DNA from 2 places in the Exiguobacterium oxidotolerans JCM 12280 genome. Region 1 is predicted to be linked to the other one. Evidence: a T-box and tRNA genes for the amino acid it is inferred to sense, from the RefSeq annotation. Region 1 holds a T-box; the other holds one or more tRNA genes.
The links. A T-box is a leader RNA that pairs with one kind of tRNA and senses whether it is charged. The one in region 1 lies ahead of serS (serine--tRNA ligase), so its partner is inferred to be a tRNA-Ser.
Positions count from the first base shown of each region.

Region 2: it encodes a tRNA-Ser, which carries the amino acid that the T-box ahead of serS (serine--tRNA ligase) is inferred to sense. The anticodon was not compared.

Region 1 covers NZ_JNIS01000001.1:1,577,333-1,588,657, reverse strand. Annotated here, with positions in the region: gene serS (serine--tRNA ligase) at 1-1,151, opposite strand, end outside; T-box leader at 1,214-1,423, opposite strand; gene P403_RS0108000 (D-alanyl-D-alanine carboxypeptidase family protein) at 1,436-2,680, opposite strand; gene pdxT (pyridoxal 5'-phosphate synthase glutaminase subunit PdxT) at 2,767-3,348, opposite strand; gene pdxS (pyridoxal 5'-phosphate synthase lyase subunit PdxS) at 3,342-4,229, opposite strand; gene pdxR (MocR-like pyridoxine biosynthesis transcription factor PdxR) at 4,359-5,750, shown strand; gene guaB (IMP dehydrogenase) at 5,887-7,353, opposite strand; rRNA gene rrf (5S ribosomal RNA) at 7,512-7,627, opposite strand; rRNA gene P403_RS0107970 (23S ribosomal RNA) at 7,674-10,588, opposite strand; rRNA gene P403_RS0107965 (16S ribosomal RNA) at 10,755-11,325, opposite strand, start outside.
Region 2 covers NZ_JNIS01000001.1:2,282,333-2,293,657, forward strand. Annotated here, with positions in the region: rRNA gene P403_RS0111530 (16S ribosomal RNA) at 1-1,134, shown strand, start outside; rRNA gene P403_RS0111535 (23S ribosomal RNA) at 1,301-4,215, shown strand; rRNA gene rrf (5S ribosomal RNA) at 4,309-4,424, shown strand; tRNA gene P403_RS0111545 (tRNA-Asn) at 4,431-4,505, shown strand; tRNA gene P403_RS0111550 (tRNA-Ser) at 4,532-4,622, shown strand; tRNA gene P403_RS0111555 (tRNA-Glu) at 4,656-4,730, shown strand; tRNA gene P403_RS0111560 (tRNA-Met) at 4,742-4,815, shown strand; tRNA gene P403_RS0111565 (tRNA-Asp) at 4,823-4,898, shown strand; tRNA gene P403_RS0111570 (tRNA-Phe) at 4,906-4,978, shown strand; tRNA gene P403_RS0111575 (tRNA-Tyr) at 5,015-5,098, shown strand; tRNA gene P403_RS0111580 (tRNA-Trp) at 5,103-5,173, shown strand; tRNA gene P403_RS0111585 (tRNA-His) at 5,183-5,255, shown strand; tRNA gene P403_RS0111590 (tRNA-Gln) at 5,266-5,337, shown strand; tRNA gene P403_RS0111595 (tRNA-Gly) at 5,346-5,420, shown strand; tRNA gene P403_RS0111600 (tRNA-Cys) at 5,427-5,500, shown strand; tRNA gene P403_RS0111605 (tRNA-Leu) at 5,537-5,617, shown strand; tRNA gene P403_RS0111610 (tRNA-Gly) at 5,622-5,692, shown strand; tRNA gene P403_RS0111615 (tRNA-Gly) at 5,724-5,794, shown strand; gene queG (tRNA epoxyqueuosine(34) reductase QueG) at 5,877-7,022, shown strand; gene P403_RS16945 (methylated-DNA--[protein]-cysteine S-methyltransferase) at 7,012-7,497, shown strand; gene trmL (tRNA (uridine(34)/cytosine(34)/5-carboxymethylaminomethyluridine(34)-2'-O)-methyltransferase TrmL) at 7,497-7,970, shown strand; gene P403_RS0111640 (DUF5366 family protein) at 8,217-8,783, shown strand; gene P403_RS0111645 (transglycosylase domain-containing protein) at 8,787-10,568, opposite strand; gene P403_RS0111650 (glucose-1-phosphate adenylyltransferase) at 10,776-11,325, shown strand, end outside.

The sequences.
Region 1 (11,325 bases):
CCGTTTAATGTATGCACGAATTCCGGTTTTGCATTCGCTTCCCAGCGGAAACGAATTTGTGCCCGGCGCGCTTGGAAATCTTCAAAGTTTGAACAAGAAGAAATCTCACGGTAGACGCCTTGGCTCGGCATCCAGACTTCGATATCATATTTCTTCGCTGCAGTGAACCCAAGATCCGCCGTACACATGCTGAGGACTTGATACGGTAATTTCAATCGTTTAAGCACTTCTTCGGCTTGACCAGTCAACAGTTCAAGTTGTTCATAAGACTCTTCCGGCTTAACGAAACGAACGAGCTCCACTTTGTTGAATTGGTGTTGACGAATCAGACCTCGTGTATCACGACCGGCAGATCCGGCTTCTGAGCGGAAACACTGGCTGTATGCTGCATAACCGATCGGTAACTGGCTCGCTGCCAAGATTTCGTCCCGGTGCATGTTCGTCACGGGTACTTCCGCTGTCGGGACGAGGAAGTAGTTCGTCTCTTCGACTTTGAAGGCATCTTCTTCAAATTTCGGAAGTTGTCCTGTTCCTGTCATTGATTCGCGGTTGACCATGAGTGGTGGTAAGATTTCCGTGTAGCCATTTTCATCTTGATGCATGTCCATCATGAAGTTGATCAAGGCCCGCTCGAGACGAGCACCTGCCCCACGATAGAAAACGAAGCGACTTCCTGTGACTTTCCCTGCCCGTTCAACGTCAACGATTTTTAACTGCTCCATCAAATCCCAGTGCGGGACAGCTTCAAAATCAAAGGCCGGTTTATCACCGACTTCACGGATGACGACATTATCATCTTCTGAAGAACCGATTGGGACGCTATCATGCGGGATGTTCGGAATACCAAGCAACAGTTGATTCAATGTCGCTTCGACTTCGCGCAACTCGTCATCGATCCCTTTAATCTCATCTCCGACAGTTCGCATCGCGGCAATTGCTTCGTCGGCATTTTCTTTATTCCGTTTGAGTTCCGCGATTTTTTTCGTCGCGTCATTTCGTTCCGCTTTCAAGACCTCGGTCCGGGCAATCAGTTCACGACGTTTTTCATCTAACGCGATGAATCGGTTCATGTCCGTCAAATCTTCCCCGCGGTGTGCCAGTTTCTCTTGGATTGCGTCAAAATCTTGACGCAGGCGTTTAATATCAATCATGTGTATTCCTCCTTTTTTTCAATAAAAAAAGGCAATCCATCCCTCTCCGGTATAAAAAACCGAAGAGGGACGAATCACCTTGGATCCGCGTTGCCACCCTCATTGCTAGACAGAACTAGCCAACTTTAAGACGCGATAACGGGCGTACCCGCACCTTGTTCGCAAGGTGTGCGATCCGGCTCGATTCAAGGCATCCTTCTGACTAGTTCACACCAACCACTAGCTCTCTTAACAGAATAAATTCCTTTACTTGGTCCGTTCATTGCATCGTTATGAGATTAGCTCTACTTTACACTATCCTGTTTGAGATTGACAAGACCCGGTTTACGAATCGCATCATCAATTTTATCGGACCAGGCCGCAATCGCCCGGAATAACCGTGTTTTAAAACTCGCCAGTTCAATCCGCTCCGTACTATAAAGAAGTGATCTTGGCACATCGAATCCCGGCAAATATGTTCCCTCATCCTTCACTTGAACCGTCCCGACACTTGCACCATTTTTAACAGGAGCATGGGTCACATCAAACGTAAATACGGGTGGACGGTTTGCTGCATTTTTCGGTACCGTCACGTAAAGCGACGCATCGGTGACGACATCGTAGTCCGCTTCTTCTGCACCGCGGATCGGGAAGACACCTTTTATACGCTCGCCTTTGCCGTAGTACGTCAGCGGTTCAAATGATGAAAAACCATAATCGAGCAATTTTTTTGTTTCTGCAAAACGTGCTTGATCGGATGTCGTCCGCATGACGACCGTAATGATTGTCATGTTATCTTTGATCGCGACACCGGCAAAACAATATCCGGCAAGATCCGTCGTCCCTGTTTTCATCCCACGCATCCCGGGATACGCATACTTTTGATTTTTCAGCATCTTATCCGAATTTTGAAGCGTCGTCCCGTCAAGCTTCATCGAGGAGCGGCTCGTGACGTCTAAGACATCGGGATAGTCCTTGATGAACCGAATGACAAGTAAAGCGATATCCGTCGCTGTCATCAAGTTCGTCCCCGGTAAGGCCGCATCGACGGCGTCGAGACCCGAGGCGTTTGCATATTCTGTATTATCCATCCCAAACGTCTGCGCCGTCTCATTCATCAGCTTGACGAATTTTTGTTCTGTTCCGGCAACGACTTCAGCAAGTAAGACGGCAGCGTCATTCGCCGATTTGATGAATGCGGCATTATAAAGTTCACGAACGGTATATGTACGATTTTTTAACGGCACCCGTGCCAATCCTGGTGTGCCAGCTAATTTGAGCACTTTTTGGCTTGGTTGAACTTTTTTGTTCCAGCTTAGTTTCTTTTGTTCGATTTGACGTCGGACTAAGTAAAGTGTCATCAATTTCGTCATCGAAGCGGGAGGTAAAGCCAAATCGGCTTGTTCTTCTAACAATACTTTACCGGTCACAGCATCGACCATGATGTAGGATTCTGCCTTGATCGTCGGTACCTCGGCATAACTCGTCACTGGAAGTAGACTCGTCGTCAGCAAAAGGACGCTCAAGAAGAGTATGAAAAGTCGTTTCATCGTTCCTCTCCTTTAATTCATTTATACCCTCAGTGTAGCATAAAAAAAGTATCCGACAGCTTGAACTGAAGGATACTTTTTTGTCGTTAGATGACGTGAACCGAACGTTGTTTTTTTACTTTTTCAATAAAGTAACGATGCAAACGGGTATCGTTCGTCAATTCCGGATGAAACGAACAGGCGAGATGCATGTCTGTTTCGACGACGACGATTTCGTCGTCTATGCGAGCGAGAACGCGGGTCGCTTGATCGATTCGTTCGACATAAGGGCCTCGAATAAAGACAGCTTCAATGTCCACCTCGATTCCCTCGACGGCTAGCATCGTTTCAAAACTGTCCACTTGGCGACCAAAGGCGTTTCGTTTCACCTTCATCGGGATTGCCCCGAGGTGAACATCTCCTTGTTCAAGTTCCGTCGCTAATAAAATCATCCCGGCGCACGTCCCGAACATCGGTAATGTGTTTATTTTTTGTCGAAGGGGCGCAAGTAAGGCGTAACGATCAATCAATCGTCGCATCGTCGTGGATTCACCACCGGGCAGGACGAGTCCGGCGAGTCCTTCTAAATCTCCGGCCGATTTAACGATACGCGTCTTTACACCGAGCGACGCCAACATCTCAAGGTGTTCCCGGATTGCCCCTTGTAGACCAAGTACACCGATTACCATCCCCGTGGTGCCATCCGTTCCTCAAACGGCATCGACGTGACATCAATCCCCTTCATCGCTGTTCCAAGACCTTTCGAGAGATAAGCAATTCGTTCGAAGTCATCCCGATACGTCACGGCTTCGACGATCGCTTTCGCAAATTTTTCCGGTTGCTCCGATTTAAAGATCCCGGAACCGACGAAGACACCGTCAGCACCAAGGTGCATCATCAGTGCAGCATCAGCAGGCGTCGCGATTCCACCGGCAGCAAAGTTCACGACCGGTAGACGTCCTTCTTGCTGAATCAAACGCAAGACTTCATAAGAGGCACCCCACTCTTTCGCCCGTGTCATCAACTCATCCGGATTCGTATGTAAAATCTGATTGAGTTCCGCTTGAATTTTTCGCATATGCCGGACAGCTTCAACAACGTTCCCCGTCCCCGGTTCGCCTTTTGTCCGAATCATCGCCGCACCTTCCGCAATTCGCCGAGCCGCCTCTCCTAAATCGCGTGCGCCACAAACGAACGGTACCGTAAAGGTCGACTTCAACAAATGATACTCTTCATCAGCCGGTGTCAGGACTTCACTTTCATCAATGAAATCGACCCCCATCGACTCAAGAATCCGTGCTTCGACGATATGCCCGATGCGGCATTTCGCCATGACAGGAATCGTGACGGCATTTACGACCTCTTCCGTGATGGTCGGATCTGCCATGCGTGCCACACCCCCATCTCGGCGAATATCAGATGGGACACGTTCGAGTGCCATGACGGCGACTGCGCCCGCTGCCTCTGCGATTTTTGCTTGCTCGGCATTGACGACGTCCATGATGACGCCCCCTTTTTGCATCTCAGCCATTCCTCTTTTGACACGGTCCGTTCCTTGTTGCCGTTCCATCATTCTAAATTCCCCCTCGAACAATTTGATTGATAGCTCCATACTTACGTTTTAGTATAGTCTCGATTGACTATTTTAAAAGTATCAGTTTATGATGAAATGAACAGGTCAGTTTTAGGAGGTACTTCGATGGATATGTTATCGTTCGAGTTAATACGAGAGGGCAATAAGCCGTTATACGAGCAATTGTATCAGCAGATTCGTCAAGAAATCATCGATGGACGTCTAGAGTATGGTCTCAAATTACCATCAAAACGAAAACTCGGTCAGTTCTTGAACTTGAGTCAAACGACGATTGAGCTCGCCTATCAACAACTTGTCGCCGAAGGCTATGTCGAATCGATTTCAAGAAAAGGGTATTTTGTCTTAGCACATGAAGAGCTCGCTTATGTAAAGAAGACACCACTAGCAACGAGGCAACACCTTTCTCCGTCCACCTATATCCGTCATGATTTCCATCCGAGTAAAATCGATGGATCGTCTTTTCCTTTTTCACGTTGGCGAAAACATGCGAAGGATGTCATCGATGAACATAATCAATCTCTTGTTTCACTCGGACACCCGCAAGGCGATCTCGCCTTACGTGTTGAAATTGCGACCTACCTATATCACTCAAGAGGTGTCATCTGTTCGCCTGAACAAATCATCGTCGGGTCTGGGGTCGAACAACTTTTACCCCAACTGATTTTCCTGCTAGGACAACACGTCACCTATGGCATCGAAGATCCCGGTTATCATGCGACCCGACTCATTCTTGAGAATCATGGACGAACAGCACTCCCGATTCCGGTCGATCAAAGTGGTGTCAAAGTCTCGACTTTAAGTCAGACCAATGTGGATATCATGTATGTGACACCTGCCCACCAATTTCCATCCGGAAGCATCTTATCCGTCAATCGGCGCCGGCAATTGGTGAACTGGGCTGCTGAATCGCCGACACGTTACATCATTGAGGATGACTACGACAGTGAGTTTCGTTATAGTGGCAAGTCGATTCCGTCACTCCACAGCATCGATAGTGAACGGGTCCTCTATTTGAGCACCTTCTCCAAGTCGCTCATGCCTTCACTGCGGATTGGCTACATGGTCCTTCCGCCTTCTTTGCTTGAGCGCTATCAGGCCGAACTCTCCTATTACACATGCAGTGTCTCACGTTTTGATCAAACGATTTTGACACGCTTTATGAAAGAAGGAGACTTCGAGAAACATTTGAACCGGATGCGAAAGATTTACCGGCGTAAGTTAGACATCGTCGTCAATTCGTTACGTGCTGTCTCATCCCTGCGCTTGACCGGCGAAAGTGCGGGTTTGCATGTCGTCGTTTCTGTTGCGAACGGGATGACGGAAGAAGAATTAGTCAGGCGAGCACACGACGCTTCAATTCAGGTCTATGGTTTATCTCAGTATGCACAACTTCCGTTAGAAGCAGTGCATCCACAAATCGTGTTAGGTTTTGCAAGTCTATCGGAATCAGATCTTGAAGAGGGGCTTGGGGAGTTGTTACAGGCTTGGAAGTTATAGTATTGTTCTCTCGGACTGTGAACAAAATCTACTTAAATGTGTTCATGATTTTCATACTGTGTCTCACTTTGAGTCGCTCGACATCACTGATCAAACAAAAAAAGCCTCGCATCATCTGCAAGGCTTTTTTGTTTGATTATTGGCGTGTATAGTTCGATGCTTCTTTTGTGATTTGAATGTCATGTGGGTGACTTTCTTGTAATCCAGCACCCGTCATGCGGATGAATTGTGTGTCTTCACGCAATTCTTCTAATGAAGCTGCTCCACAATATCCCATTCCTGAACGAATCCCACCAACGAGTTGATAGACAGAATCACCGAGTTTTCCACGGTAAGCGACGCGACCTTCAATTCCTTCTGGAACGAATTTTTTATCTGCTTCTTGGAAGTAGCGATCTTGACTACCACGTTTCATTGATGCTTCAGAACCCATACCACGGTATGTCTTAAATTGACGACCTTGGTAGATTTCCATTTCGCCTGGGCTTTCTTCAACACCAGCGAGCAGACTACCTAACATGACGGCATGGCCGCCAGCTGCAAGTGCTTTGACGATATCGCCCGAGTATTTGATTCCGCCGTCAGCAATGATGGAGACACCATGCTTACGGGCTTCCGTCGCACAATCAAAGACTGCAGTGATTTGTGGAACCCCCACTCCCGCAACGACACGTGTCGTACAAATTGAACCAGGTCCAATCCCTACCTTGACGACCGATGCACCAGCTTCAATTAAATCGCGTGTTGCTTCTGCTGTTGCAACGTTCCCTGCGATGATTGGAAGATTTGGATATTCATCACGAAGCTCACGTACTTTTAAGAGTACGCCTTCAGAGTGACCGTGTGCCGTATCGACGACGAGTGCATCGACGCCTGCATCAACAAGGAAACGTGCGCGAAGAGATGCATCTTTCGTGACACCGACAGCTGCAGCGACGAGAAGACGTCCGAATTGATCTTTTGCTGCATGTGGATATTGTTCCACTTTTTCAATATCCTTTGTTGTGATTAAGCCTTTTAATACACCGTTCTCATCAACGAGTGGTAACTTTTCAATGCGATGTTTGTGGAGAATTTGTTCTGCTTCTTCAAGTGACGTACCAACTGTAGCAGTGACGAGTTCTTCTGTCGTCATGACCGTCTCAATTACCGTCGAATAATCTTTAACAAAACGAAGATCACGGTTTGTTAAAATACCCACGAGTTTCCGTTCTGTTTCGTTGTTAACAATCGGAACACCAGAAATACGATATTTACTCATTAAATATTCAGCATCGTATACTTGGCGTTCAGGTGTAAGGTAAAACGGATTCGTGATGACACCATTTTCAGAACGTTTGACGCGATCGACATGTTCTGCTTGGTCTTCCATCGACATATTTTTGTGGACGACACCTAGACCGCCTTGACGTGCCATGGCAATCGCCATTGGTGCTTCCGTCACAGTATCCATTCCTGCACTGATCAACGGGATGTTCAGTGTAATCCCTTCGCATAAGGATACAGATAGATCGACGTCACGTGGTAAGACACTTGAACGACGTGGTACAAGCAAAACGTCATCAAACGTCAAGCCCTCTTTAGCAAATTTATTCTCCCACATGTTTATCCACTCGCTTTCTCTTTGATAAAAGAATATTGATGTTATGGTAACAAGGAGAAGCAGTCATGTCAATGACTCCACTAATAATCAGAACAGTCTGAAGTTTCACACAACACAAAAAGACCGACCTGCAAGATGCAGATCGGTCTTTTTCAATTGCCTGGCAACGTCCTATCCTCACAGGGGGAAGCCCCCAACTACTTTCGGCGTTCAAGTGCTTAACTTCCGTGTTCGGCATGGGAACGGGTGTGACCACTTGGCTATCGTCACCAGACGACGGGCTCGCGCCCTCAAAACTGAAGTCATCAACAATCATCTGCTAGAACAAGGCCTCGACCGATTAGTATCACTCAGCTCCGCATGTCACCATGCTTCCACCCGTGACCTATCTACCTCATCGTCTCTGAGGGGTCTTTCTTGATTACTCAAAGGGAAATCTCATCTTGGAGGGGGCTTCATGCTTAGATGCTTTCAGCATTTATCCCGTCCGCACGTAGCTACCCAGCGATGCTCCTGGCGGAACAACTGGTACACCAGCGGTGCGTCCATCCCGGTCCTCTCGTACTAAGGACAGCTCTCCTCAAATTTCCTGCGCCCACGACGGATAGGGACCGAACTGTCTCACGACGTTCTGAACCCAGCTCGCGTACCGCTTTAATGGGCGAACAGCCCAACCCTTGGGACCTACTCCAGCCCCAGGATGCGATGAGCCGACATCGAGGTGCCAAACCTCCCCGTCGATGTGGACTCTTGGGGGAGATCAGCCTGTTATCCCCAGGGTAGCTTTTATCCGTTGAGCGATGGCCCTTCCATGCGGAACCACCGGATCACTAAGCCCGACTTTCGTCCCTGCTCGACTTGTAGGTCTCGCAGTCAAGCTCCCTTCTGCCTTTGCGCTCTACGAATGATTTCCAACCATTCTGAGGGAACCTTTGGGCGCCTCCGTTACTGTTTAGGAGGCGACCGCCCCAGTCAAACTACCCGCCTGACACGGTCCTCCAGCCGGATTACGGCTGCGAGTTAGAGACTCTATGCATGAAGGGCGGTATCCCAAGGGTGACTCCTCCGAAGCTGGCGCTCCGGTCTCGACGTCTCCCGCCTATCCTGTACATCATGCACAAAGCCTCAATATCAGGCTGTAGTAAAGCTCCATGGGGTCTTTCCGTCCTGTCGCGGGTAACCTGCATCTTCACAGGTACTATGATTTCACCGGGTCTCTCGTTGAGACAGTGCCCAAATCGTTACGCCTTTCGTGCGGGTCGGAACTTACCCGACAAGGAATTTCGCTACCTTAGGACCGTTATAGTTACGGCCGCCGTTTACTGGGGCTTCGGTTCAAAGCTTCGCTTGCGCTAACCCATCCCCTTAACCTTCCAGCACCGGGCAGGCGTCAGCCCCTATACGTCATCTTGCGATTTAGCAGAGACCTGTGTTTTTGCTAAACAGTCGTTTGGGCCTATTCACTGCGGCTCTACTCATGTAGAGCGTCCCTTCTCCCGAAGTTACGGGACCATTTTGCCGAGTTCCTTAACGAGAGTTATCCCGCGCGTCTTAGAATTCTCATCCCGCCTACCTGTGTCGGTTTACGGTACTGGCACCTTCCACCTCACTAGAGGCTTTTCTTGGCAGTGTGAAATCGTGACCTTCGTCCCTAGGGGACTCCGCGTCGTTCCTCGATCTTGGTGCCTGACGGATTTGCCAATCAGACGATCTCGAAACTTACACATGCACTTCCATCCGCATGCGTCACTATCCTCCTGCGTCCCCCCATTGTTCAAACGGTGGATCGGTGGTACAGGAATATCAACCTGTTATCCATCGCCTACGCCTTTCGGCCTCGGCTTAGGTCCAGACTAACCCTGAGCGGACGAGCCTTCCTCAGGAAACCTTGGGCTTTCGACGGAGGGGATTCTCACCCCTCTTTTCGCTACTCACACCGGCATTCTCACTTCCAAACGCTCCACTGCTCCTTACGGTACAGCTTCACAGCGGTTTGGAACGCTCCCCTACCATTCCTTACGGAATCCGCAGCTTCGGTGGTATGTTTAGCCCCGTTACATTTTCGGCGCGGCGCCACTCGACTAGTGAGCTATTACGCACTCTTTGAATGGTGGCTGCTTCTAAGCCAACATCCTAGCTGTCTAGGCAGCGCCACATCCTTTTCCACTTAACATACACTTTGGGACCTTAGCTGGCGGTCTGGGCTGTTTCCCTCTTGACTACGGATCTTATCACTCGCAGTCTGACTCCCGAGTATAAGTTGCCGGCATTCGGAGTTTAACTGAATTCGGTAACCCTGTGGGGGCCCCTAGTCCAATCAGTGCTCTACCTCCGGAACTCTCAACCTCGAGGCTAGCCCTAAAGCTATTTCGGGGAGAACCAGCTATCTCCAGGTTCGATTGGCATTTCACCGCTACCCACACCTCATCCCCGCACTTTTCAACGTGCGTGGGTTCGGACCTCCAGTCAGTGTTACCTGACCTTCATCCTGGACATGGGTAGATCACCTGGTTTCGGGTCTACGACAACGCACTATGGCGCCCTATTCAGACTCGCTTTCGCTACGGCTCCGCCTCATCAGCTTAACCTCGCGCGCTATCGTAACTCGCCGGTTCATTCTACAAAAGGCACGCCATCACCCATTAACGGGCTCTGACTACTTGTAGGCATACGGTTTCAGGATCTATTTCACTCCCCTTCCGGGGTGCTTTTCACCTTTCCCTCACGGTACTGGTTCACTATCGGTCACTAGGGAGTATTTAGCCTTGGGAGATGGTCCTCCCGGATTCCGACGGGGTTTCACGTGTCCCGCCGTACTCAGGATCCACTCTGGAGGGAAAACAGTTTCAGCTACAGGGCTGTCACCTTCTTCGGCCGACCTTTCCAGGTCATTCACCTACTGTCTTCCTTTTTGACTCCGTATAGAGTGTCCTACAACCCCGGAGAGCATGCTCTCCGGTTTGGGCTGTTCCCGTTTCGCTCGCCGCTACTCAGGGAATCGCATTTGCTTTCTCTTCCTCCGGGTACTTAGATGTTTCAGTTCCCCGGGTCTGCCTCACGCTACACTATGTATTCATGTAACATGTCCCATCCCATTACGGATGGTGGGTTCCCCCATTCGGAAATCCTCGGATCAAAGCATACTTACTGCTCCCCGAAGCATATCGCTGTTCGTCGCGTCCTTCATCGGCTCCTAGTGCCAAGGCATCCACCGTACGCCCTTCATACCTTGATCTAGCATTTTGGTATTCTAAGAACACACGTCTAATGACATGGTTATAAAAAATTTGATGTCTTGTTGATGTCTTCAGTTTTCAAGGTGCGAGTGTCTCTTACGAGACTGAGAGACGAGCTCTCAAAACTGAACGATGGGCATGTCCCTTACGGGACGTTTTCCTTAGAAAGGAGGTGATCCAGCCGCACCTTCCGATACGGCTACCTTGTTACGACTTCACCCCAATCATCTACCCCACCTTCGACGGCTGGCTCCTTGCGGTTACCTCACCGGCTTCGGGTGTTGCAAACTCTCGTGGTGTGACGGGCGGTGTGTACAAGACCCGGGAACGTATTCACCGCAGTATGCTGACCTGCGATTACTAGCGATTCCGACTTCATGCAGGCGAGTTGCAGCCTGCAATCCGAACTGGGAACGGCTTTCTGGGATTGGCTCCACCTCGCGGTCTCGCTGCCCTTTGTACCGTCCATTGTAGCACGTGTGTAGCCCAACTCATAAGGGGCATGATGATTTGACGTCATCCCCACCTTCCTCCGGTTTGTCACCGGCAGTCTCCCTAGAGTGCCCAACTAAATGCTGGCAACTAAGGATAGGGGTTGCGCTCGTTGCGGGACTTAACCCAACATCTCACGACACGAGCTGACGACAACCATGCACCACCTGTCACCCTTGTCCCCGAAGGGAAAACTTGATCTCTCAAGCGGTCAAGGGGATGTCAAGAGTTGGTAAGGTTCTTC
Region 2 (11,325 bases), 700 kb from region 1:
ATGAAGGTTTTCGGATCGTAAAACTCTGTTGTAAGGGAAGAACAGATACGAGAGGTAATGCTCGTATCCTGACGGTACCTTGCGAGAAAGCCACGGCTAACTACGTGCCAGCAGCCGCGGTAATACGTAGGTGGCAAGCGTTGTCCGGAATTATTGGGCGTAAAGCGCGCGCAGGCGGCCTTTTAAGTCTGATGTGAAAGCCCCCGGCTCAACCGGGGAGGGTCATTGGAAACTGGAAGGCTTGAGTACAGAAGAGAAGAGTGGAATTCCATGTGTAGCGGTGAAATGCGTAGAGATGTGGAGGAACACCAGTGGCGAAGGCGACTCTTTGGTCTGTAACTGACGCTGAGGCGCGAAAGCGTGGGGAGCAAACAGGATTAGATACCCTGGTAGTCCACGCCGTAAACGATGAGTGCTAGGTGTTGGGGGGTTTCCGCCCCTCAGTGCTGAAGCTAACGCATTAAGCACTCCGCCTGGGGAGTACGGCCGCAAGGCTGAAACTCAAAGGAATTGACGGGGACCCGCACAAGCGGTGGAGCATGTGGTTTAATTCGAAGCAACGCGAAGAACCTTACCAACTCTTGACATCCCCTTGACCGCTTGAGAGATCAAGTTTTCCCTTCGGGGACAAGGGTGACAGGTGGTGCATGGTTGTCGTCAGCTCGTGTCGTGAGATGTTGGGTTAAGTCCCGCAACGAGCGCAACCCCTATCCTTAGTTGCCAGCATTTAGTTGGGCACTCTAGGGAGACTGCCGGTGACAAACCGGAGGAAGGTGGGGATGACGTCAAATCATCATGCCCCTTATGAGTTGGGCTACACACGTGCTACAATGGACGGTACAAAGGGCAGCGAGACCGCGAGGTGGAGCCAATCCCAGAAAGCCGTTCCCAGTTCGGATTGCAGGCTGCAACTCGCCTGCATGAAGTCGGAATCGCTAGTAATCGCAGGTCAGCATACTGCGGTGAATACGTTCCCGGGTCTTGTACACACCGCCCGTCACACCACGAGAGTTTGCAACACCCGAAGCCGGTGAGGTAACCGCAAGGAGCCAGCCGTCGAAGGTGGGGTAGATGATTGGGGTGAAGTCGTAACAAGGTAGCCGTATCGGAAGGTGCGGCTGGATCACCTCCTTTCTAAGGAAAACGTCCCGTAAGGGACATGCCCATCGTTCAGTTTTGAGAGCTCGTCTCTCTAGTCTCGTAAGAGACACTCGCACCTTGAAAACTGAAGACATCAACAAGACATCAAATTTTTATAACCATGTCATTAGACGTGTGTTCTTAGAATACCAAAATGCTAGATCAAGGTATGAAGGGCGTACGGTGGATGCCTTGGCACTAGGAGCCGATGAAGGACGCGACGAACAGCGATATGCTTCGGGGAGCAGTAAGTATGCTTTGATCCGAGGATTTCCGAATGGGGGAACCCACCATCCGTAATGGGATGGGACATGTTACGTGAATACATAGCGTAGCGTGAGGCAGACCCGGGGAACTGAAACATCTAAGTACCCGGAGGAAGAGAAAGCAAATGCGATTCCCTGAGTAGCGGCGAGCGAAACGGGAACAGCCCAAACCGGAGAGCATGCTCTCCGGGGTTGTAGGACACTCTATACGGAGTCAAAAAGGAAGACAGTAGGTGAATGACCTGGAAAGGTCGGCCGAAGAAGGTGACAGCCCTGTAGCTGAAACTGTTTTCCCTCCAGAGTGGATCCTGAGTACGGCGGGACACGTGAAACCCCGTCGGAATCCGGGAGGACCATCTCCCAAGGCTAAATACTCCCTAGTGACCGATAGTGAACCAGTACCGTGAGGGAAAGGTGAAAAGCACCCCGGAAGGGGAGTGAAATAGATCCTGAAACCGTATGCCTACAAGTAGTCAGAGCCCGTTAATGGGTGATGGCGTGCCTTTTGTAGAATGAACCGGCGAGTTACGATAGCGCGCGAGGTTAAGCTGATGAGGCGGAGCCGTAGCGAAAGCGAGTCTGAATAGGGCGCCATAGTGCGTTGTCGTAGACCCGAAACCAGGTGATCTACCCATGTCCAGGATGAAGGTCAGGTAACACTGACTGGAGGTCCGAACCCACGCACGTTGAAAAGTGCGGGGATGAGGTGTGGGTAGCGGTGAAATGCCAATCGAACCTGGAGATAGCTGGTTCTCCCCGAAATAGCTTTAGGGCTAGCCTCGAGGTTGAGAGTTCCGGAGGTAGAGCACTGATTGGACTAGGGGCCCCCACAGGGTTACCGAATTCAGTTAAACTCCGAATGCCGGCAACTTATACTCGGGAGTCAGACTGCGAGTGATAAGATCCGTAGTCAAGAGGGAAACAGCCCAGACCGCCAGCTAAGGTCCCAAAGTGTATGTTAAGTGGAAAAGGATGTGGCGCTGCCTAGACAGCTAGGATGTTGGCTTAGAAGCAGCCACCATTCAAAGAGTGCGTAATAGCTCACTAGTCGAGTGGCGCCGCGCCGAAAATGTAACGGGGCTAAACATACCACCGAAGCTGCGGATTCCGTAAGGAATGGTAGGGGAGCGTTCCAAACCGCTGTGAAGCTGTACCGTAAGGAGCAGTGGAGCGTTTGGAAGTGAGAATGCCGGTGTGAGTAGCGAAAAGAGGGGTGAGAATCCCCTCCGTCGAAAGCCCAAGGTTTCCTGAGGAAGGCTCGTCCGCTCAGGGTTAGTCTGGACCTAAGCCGAGGCCGAAAGGCGTAGGCGATGGATAACAGGTTGATATTCCTGTACCACCGATCCACCGTTTGAACAATGGGGGGACGCAGGAGGATAGTGACGCATGCGGATGGAAGTGCATGTGTAAGTTTCGAGATCGTCTGATTGGCAAATCCGTCAGGCATCAAGATCGAGGAACGATGCGGAGTCCCCTAGGGACGAAGGTCACGATTTCACACTGCCAAGAAAAGCCTCTAGTGAGGTGGAAGGTGCCAGTACCGTAAACCGACACAGGTAGGCGGGATGAGAATTCTAAGACGCGCGGGATAACTCTCGTTAAGGAACTCGGCAAAATGGTCCCGTAACTTCGGGAGAAGGGACGCTCTACATGAGTAGAGCCGCAGTGAATAGGCCCAAACGACTGTTTAGCAAAAACACAGGTCTCTGCTAAATCGCAAGATGACGTATAGGGGCTGACGCCTGCCCGGTGCTGGAAGGTTAAGGGGATGGGTTAGCGCAAGCGAAGCTTTGAACCGAAGCCCCAGTAAACGGCGGCCGTAACTATAACGGTCCTAAGGTAGCGAAATTCCTTGTCGGGTAAGTTCCGACCCGCACGAAAGGCGTAACGATTTGGGCACTGTCTCAACGAGAGACCCGGTGAAATCATAGTACCTGTGAAGATGCAGGTTACCCGCGACAGGACGGAAAGACCCCATGGAGCTTTACTACAGCCTGATATTGAGGCTTTGTGCATGATGTACAGGATAGGCGGGAGACGTCGAGACCGGAGCGCCAGCTTCGGAGGAGTCACCCTTGGGATACCGCCCTTCATGCATAGAGTCTCTAACTCGCAGCCGTAATCCGGCTGGAGGACCGTGTCAGGCGGGTAGTTTGACTGGGGCGGTCGCCTCCTAAACAGTAACGGAGGCGCCCAAAGGTTCCCTCAGAATGGTTGGAAATCATTCGTAGAGCGCAAAGGCAGAAGGGAGCTTGACTGCGAGACCTACAAGTCGAGCAGGGACGAAAGTCGGGCTTAGTGATCCGGTGGTTCCGCATGGAAGGGCCATCGCTCAACGGATAAAAGCTACCCTGGGGATAACAGGCTGATCTCCCCCAAGAGTCCACATCGACGGGGAGGTTTGGCACCTCGATGTCGGCTCATCGCATCCTGGGGCTGGAGTAGGTCCCAAGGGTTGGGCTGTTCGCCCATTAAAGCGGTACGCGAGCTGGGTTCAGAACGTCGTGAGACAGTTCGGTCCCTATCCGTCGTGGGCGCAGGAAATTTGAGGAGAGCTGTCCTTAGTACGAGAGGACCGGGATGGACGCACCGCTGGTGTACCAGTTGTTCCGCCAGGAGCATCGCTGGGTAGCTACGTGCGGACGGGATAAATGCTGAAAGCATCTAAGCATGAAGCCCCCTCCAAGATGAGATTTCCCTTTGAGTAATCAAGAAAGACCCCTCAGAGACGATGAGGTAGATAGGTCACGGGTGGAAGCATGGTGACATGCGGAGCTGAGTGATACTAATCGGTCGAGGCCTTGTTCTAGCAGATGATTGTTGATGACTTCAGTTTTGAGGGCGCGAGCCTTTCAAAAAAAGTGCTTGACGTTATGGAAACATAATGTTAAGATAATAGATGTCTGGTGGCGATAGCCAAGTGGTCACACCCGTTCCCATGCCGAACACGGAAGTTAAGCACTTGAACGCCGAAAGTAGTTGGGGGCTTCCCCCTGTGAGGATAGGACGCTGCCAGGCGATCGTTCCGCAATAGCTCAGTGGTAGAGCAACCGGCTGTTAACCGGTAGGTCGTAGGTTCAAATCCTACTTGCGGAGCCATTAATAACTTCTTCACCACGTTCACTGGAGAGCTGTCCGAGTGGCCGAAGGAGCACGATTGGAAATCGTGTAGGCGTCATAAGCGTCTCAAGGGTTCGAATCCCTTGCTCTCCGCCATAATTATATATAACGTTTCAATTTCACTACGATGGCCCGTTGGTCAAGCGGTTAAGACACCGCCCTTTCACGGCGGTAACACGGGTTCGATTCCCGTACGGGTCACCATTTTTTATCATCGCGGGGTGGAGCAGTCTGGTAGCTCGTTGGGCTCATAACCCAAAGGTCGTCGGTTCAAATCCGGCCCCCGCAATACATACGGTCCTGTGGTGTAGCGGTTAACATGCCTGCCTGTCACGCAGGAGATCGCGGGTTCGAATCCCGTCAGGACCGCCATTGTTAAGGCTTTGTAGCTCAGTCGGTAGAGCAGAGGACTGAAAATCCTCGTGTCGGCGGTTCGATTCCGTCCAAAGCCACCTTTTATAGAAGAATGAAGTTGATTTCCCATTTGTGGGGGGGTAGCGAAGTGGCTAAACGCGGCGGACTGTAAATCCGCTCCCTCGGGTTCGGCGGTTCGAATCCGCCCCCCCCCACCACCATAGGGGCATAGTTTAGCGGTAGAACTACGGTCTCCAAAACCGTCAGCGCGGGTTCGATTCCTGCTGCCCCTGTTTATTATGGCGATTGTGGCGAAGTGGTTAACGCACCGGATTGTGATTCCGGCATTCGTGGGTTCAATTCCCATCAGTCGCCCTCTTATTATTGGGCTGTAGCCAAGTGGTAAGGCACTGGATTTTGATTCCAGCACGCGAAGGTTCGATCCCTTCCAGCCCAGCTTTTTAAGCGGAAGTAGTTCAGTGGTAGAATACGACCTTGCCAAGGTCGGGGTCGCGGGTTCGAATCCCGTCTTCCGCTCCAACGAGTGGCGCCATAGCCAAGTGGTAAGGCAGAGGACTGCAACTCCTCTATCGTCAGTTCGATTCTGACTGGCGCCTCCAATTCTTTTCAATTCAATAGTTTTTGCAAGAGATTGTGCCGGTGTGGCGGAACTGGTAGACGCGCACGACTCAAAATCGTGTTCCTTTGGAGTGTCGGTTCGATTCCGACCACCGGTATCTTGCGGGTGTAGTTTAGTGGTAAAACCTCAGCCTTCCAAGCTGATGATGAGGGTTCGATTCCCTTCACCCGCTTTACCTTTTCACAATCTTAGTTTTAACCCATGCGGGTGTAGTTTAGTGGTAAAACCTCAGCCTTCCAAGCTGATGATGAGGGTTCGATTCCCTTCACCCGCTTATTTAAAAGAGCAACGTGTCGTTTTCATCTGACACATTGCTCTTTTTGTTTAGGATAGAATGATGAAAGGAGGGATTTGTCATGCGAGGAGAACAACTTAAAGAAACACTTCAAGCATATGCTTTAGAGATTGGGATCGATGTGTTTCGGGTGACGACGGCCGATCCATTTTTAACGATGAAACAACGATTGATTGATCAGCAGGATAAAAATTATGCATCTGGTTTTGAAGAACCCGATCTCGAAAAGCGGACAACTCCGAAACTGTTGCTAGATGATGCTGTATCAATCATCGCGATTGCAGTTGCTTATCCGAGTAAGTTAACGGATGCACCACGTGGGAAAGCAGGGGAACGGCGTGGAATTTTTGGTCGATCTTCTTGGGGGCTTGATTATCATCAGGCGCTGAATCAACGACTCCAGCTACTAGAGAAAAAAATCGAAGAGTTATCGCCTGGAGCAAAGACACGTTCGATGGTGGATACTGGTGAACTCGTCGATCGCGCCGTCGCAGAACGGGCAGGAATTGGTTTTAGCGGAAAGAATTGTTCGATCATTAGCGAAGAACATGGATCTTATCTTTATCTTGGTGAGTTGATTACAGATCTTTACTTACCTCCTGATCAAGCGGTTGAAGAACTCTGCGGAACGTGTAACAAGTGCATCGATGCCTGCCCGACGGATGCATTAGTCGAGCCGGGGGTAATTGATGCGAAACGTTGTATCTCCTTTATTACCCAAACGAAGACGCTGATTCCGGAAGATTTCCGTTACGCATTAGGTAATCGCTTATACGGCTGTGATACATGTCAGCAAGTTTGTCCTTACAATCGAAAAAAACATGCGACGCAACATGCTGAGTTGCAGCCGGACCCGGAACAAGTCAAACCACTCTTAATTCCAATCTTGTCGCTCAGTAATCGAGAATTCAAGGAAAAATTCGGTTCGCTTTCAGGAGCTTGGCGTGGAAAGAAGCCGATTCAACGAAATGCGATTTGTGCCCTCGTCCATTATCAAGACAAGTCAGCACTCGAGGCATTACGTGTGATGGCTGAAAGCGACCAGCGTGACGATATGCGTGCCCTTGCCTTATGGGCAATCGGACGAATTGCCGGTAAGGTTGAAAGTGGCTACATTGAAGCACGACTGGCAGTCGATTCAGCAGAGGATGTCCAAACGGAAGGCGAGCGCCTGTTGCTCGAATGGGGTGAATCCAATGCCGTATAAACAAATGTCCTTTTCGTTCGGTGAATTGCTGGTCGCCTGGGTGGAAGAGACGGTTGTCTATTTGGATTTTGGTCTGAATATTGATCGTGCGATGCACTATTTGAGTGAGAGTAGCCGCTATGAAGCACCACTCCCGGTTCATCTCAGACAGGCGCTTGAGGCGTATGAGAATCATCAAGCTGACGCGTTTGACCGGGTTCAATGTCGACTCGACGTTACGGATTTTCAGCGGCGTGTTCTTACGAATCTTCGAATGATTCCATTCGGAGAAACAGCGAGTTATGGAACATTAGCTAAAATGATGGGTTCCGAAAAAGCAGCGCGAGCCGTCGGTGGGGCATTGAATCGAAACCCGATCGCGCTGATTTATCCTTGTCATCGAATCATTGGAGCATCCGGAAAGTTGACGGGGTTTGCGAGTGGAATCGATCATAAACAAGCGCTACTTGCGCATGAGATAGGAGAGAGAAGATAATGGCAATTCATGTTGTAATGTATCAACCAGAGATTCCTCAAAATACAGGAAATATCTCAAGAACGTGTGCCGCGACACATTCCGTTCTTCATTTAATCCGTCCACTAGGTTTTTCAACGGATGATAAGCAGTTGAAACGAGCCGGACTCGATTATTGGGAGTTTGTTGATGTAAGATATCATGATTCACTTGAAGAATTATGGGAGAAGCACCCGGAAGGGAAGTTTTATTACATCACGAAGTATGGAGAACAGTATCCAAGTCAAATTGATTTGTCGAATGTCGAGGAAGACTACTTCTTTGTATTCGGTCGAGAAACAAAAGGCTTACCGCTTGAAGTCATCGACCAAAATGCCGATCGTTGTATTCGATTACCGCAGTCAAATTTAGTTCGTTCGCTAAACGTCTCAAATACGGCTGCAATTATCGTGTATGAAGCATTACGGCAGCAAGGGTACGCTGGACTACTTTAAACACAAAAAAGCGCTGACGCATCCTATTCGATGCATCAGCGCTTTTTTATTATTCGTTACCTTCAGGTTTTTTGTTGTAGCCTGCAGTGAAGATCGCTGTCAAGAAAGCGAGACTTACACCAATCATTAAAATAAATGCCATTTTTGCTTCCCCCTTCAGTCTCAATAACCGATATAATCTATTATAGTATACCTGTAAGAGAAATTGTGTGCTACATATGAATTTTCTATGAATGGAGATTAGAAATGCGGACGAATGTCTATCTGTTAAGTTATGCGCCGTTGATTAGCATCCTGTTGTTCAGTACGTCGCTTGCGATTGCGACATCGGAGTTAGCACTCTCCTGGCTAAAGGATGTCGGTGTATACAATGAATTGTTACAAATTTTGAGCGCACGTGACACTAAATTATTAGTTTGGCTTGGTTTTTTGATCGTCTATTTTATGATTTTCAGTACGCTCAAACTGATTTCAGACACAATCAATCAGTTAGGGTTTGCCTTTTTCATCAAGGAACAGATCGGGACGACACTGAGTATGCTTCGACCAGGTAGCATTTTATTACTCGTTGGTGGATGCATCAGCTTTGCTTTCATGACATCGTTTCCACTCGTCTGCCTCGTATTAGCAAGTTCCTTCCTGATTTATTTTTTCTTTTATACCTTTCAAATTAGCAAGATGACGACTGCGGCCGGAGCGATTGGCTTGATTGTCTTTTTGTTTCTTGCATGGGGCATCTTACTGGCTGGCTTAGCCTGGGTCGGATTGACTTTGTTCAATTCGTTAGGTGAAGCGATTTTATTCCCGAAGTGATCGTCAGCGTAGAATGTTAGCCCACGTCCTTACTTGAAGCGTTGAGTTGGCCTCGACGGGGAAAGGACGTGGTATGTCTGCGCCTAACCAAATCCCTCCTATGTGTTGATCTTTGATTCCAACGAACCACATATCTTTATTGTCATTCGTCGTCCCTGTTTTTCCACCGATGTAAGCGGGGCGTGCATCATAACCAAGACGCCCTGTTCCGTATGTCATGACATTCGTCAATCCTTTGCGTAACACCTGGTTTGTGCGACTCGACCAAATGCGATCATTTTGAACAGTATGCCGATACAGCGTCCCTTCGCCTTTTGATAAGGTGATGCTTCGAACCATGGACGCTGGACTATACAAGCCGTCATTAGCAAGCGTTGTGTAGGCACTCGTTAACTCATAAGGACTAACACCATATTTTAATCCACCTAACGCACTCGTGTAGGCATTGTCTTGCTTCGACCATTGGCTGAATTTAAACGGACGAATCGCTTTTAGTCCTTCAGCGAAGGAGACAGAAAACGCACGAAGGGCTGGCGTGTTATAGGAATAGGCAATGGCATCGGCAAGTGTGACTTCACCAAGAATCCGGTTCCCGCTATTTTCAGGACAATAGCCGTCAAAGCAAACAGGACGACCGTCAAGAGGACTACTTAACGTGGCTTTTGTTTTCTCGAGATATGGTCCATAGACGAGTAATGGTTTTAATGTGGATCCTGGTTGACGAAAGGATTGTGTTGCCCGATTGAATTGGCCAGGTAAGTCAGTTTTATGGCCGACAAGTGCTGTCACACCACGTGTTCGTCCATCAATTCCGACATAAGCACCTTCGATTTCCTTAGGTAGTCCCACGATGGATTGTTTGGCTCGTGTTTGCTCCGCTGAATCCAAATAAGTCACAATCGTCGCGCCATGTTGATGCAGATATTGTTGTGCGGCCTCGTAATCTAATTTTTTGATGGTGGCCGTTTGACGGATTGCTTCTTTGACACTTGCATCAATATAGTCAGGGAATGGGATGACCGGCTTATTGAAGGATAATGCCATCTCTTTTGTTTTGATCGTTTTTGATATCGTGTCTGTATTCGCTAAAATCTTTAAAATCCGCTGTTGACGTTTTTCTGTATTTTGAGGTGAACGTAACGGATCGTATAGAGTGGGGTTGTTCGGAATCGCTGCTAGATAACTCACTTCTGCCCACGTCAAATCGTTCGCCTTTTTTCCGAGGTACGCGGATGATGCCAGTTCGATTCCATAAATATTATTTGCGAAATAGGCTTGATTGACATATGCCGTTAAGAGTTCTTTTTTGGAGTATTTTTGCTCCAATGAAATGGCGATTAAAATTTCTTTTATTTTTCTAGTATATGTTTTTTCGTTTGAAAGATACGTCATTCGAGCCAATTGTTGTGTAATCGTACTGCCACCTTGCCCTTTTTGGTCAGTCGATTGATTTTCAGTGAATGCGCGAAGAATTCCTGTAATATCATAACCACCATGCTGATAGAAACGTTGATCTTCGATAGCGATGAAGGTTTGCTCGACTTTTTTAGGTAACGCATTTGCTGTTAAATCATCGCGGCGAAGTCCATCGTACAACTTCACCTTTTCTTTGCCGTATGTGACAGTAATCGGTCTGTATGACGTCAATGGTTGACGGGTCGTCTGTACATCTGCCCAATGAAAAAGTTTTCGGGACGTCTCGAGTTGGTCGCGAACGGAAAACAACGTCAAAAGTAAACCGATAGTAAGTCCAATTAATAAAAGGTAGCCAGTCGTAATTCTCATGAAAACTCCTCTCAAAAGACATTTCATTCTTATTATCGGTCTCTTTTAAGCAAAGGAATAGAAGTTTTTTCGGAATTTCGTATTTTAATAAACCTATTTTGCAGGAATGTTATATTAAAAAGAGAAAAGGTGGGTATATAAGAGTATCTGTATAAAACTACACCATGGTCTGACTGTAAAGAAAGAGCATAAATTGGAGGGGACGAAATGGCTAAAAAGAATGTTGTGGCAATGCTACTTGCTGGTGGAGAAGGAAAACGTCTAGGAGCACTTACGAAACACACTGCAAAACCAGCAGTCGCGTTCGGAGGGAAATATCGAATCATTGATTTCCCATTATCGAACTGTACGAACTCGGGAATCGATACGGTCGGTGTCTTAACGCAATATGAACCACTAGAATTGAACCGTTATCTTGGAATCGGGAGTGCCTGGGACTTAGACCGTCGAAACGGGGGATTAACGATCTTGCCTCCATATCAAGCCCAAAACGGAAAGAACTGGTATGAAGGAACGGCCAACGCGATTTATCGGAACATGAGTTACATCAATCAATACGATCCAAACTATGTCCTCGTCCTATCTGGAGACCATATCTATAAGATGGATTATGAGAAGATGATTGAAGAGCATCGTCAAGGTGGGGCAGATGTAACGATTTCAGTCCGTGAAGTGCCGTGGGAAGAAGCACCCCGTTTTGGAATCTTAAACACAGATGATGATTTACGGATCAATGAGTTTGAAGAAAAACCTGAAA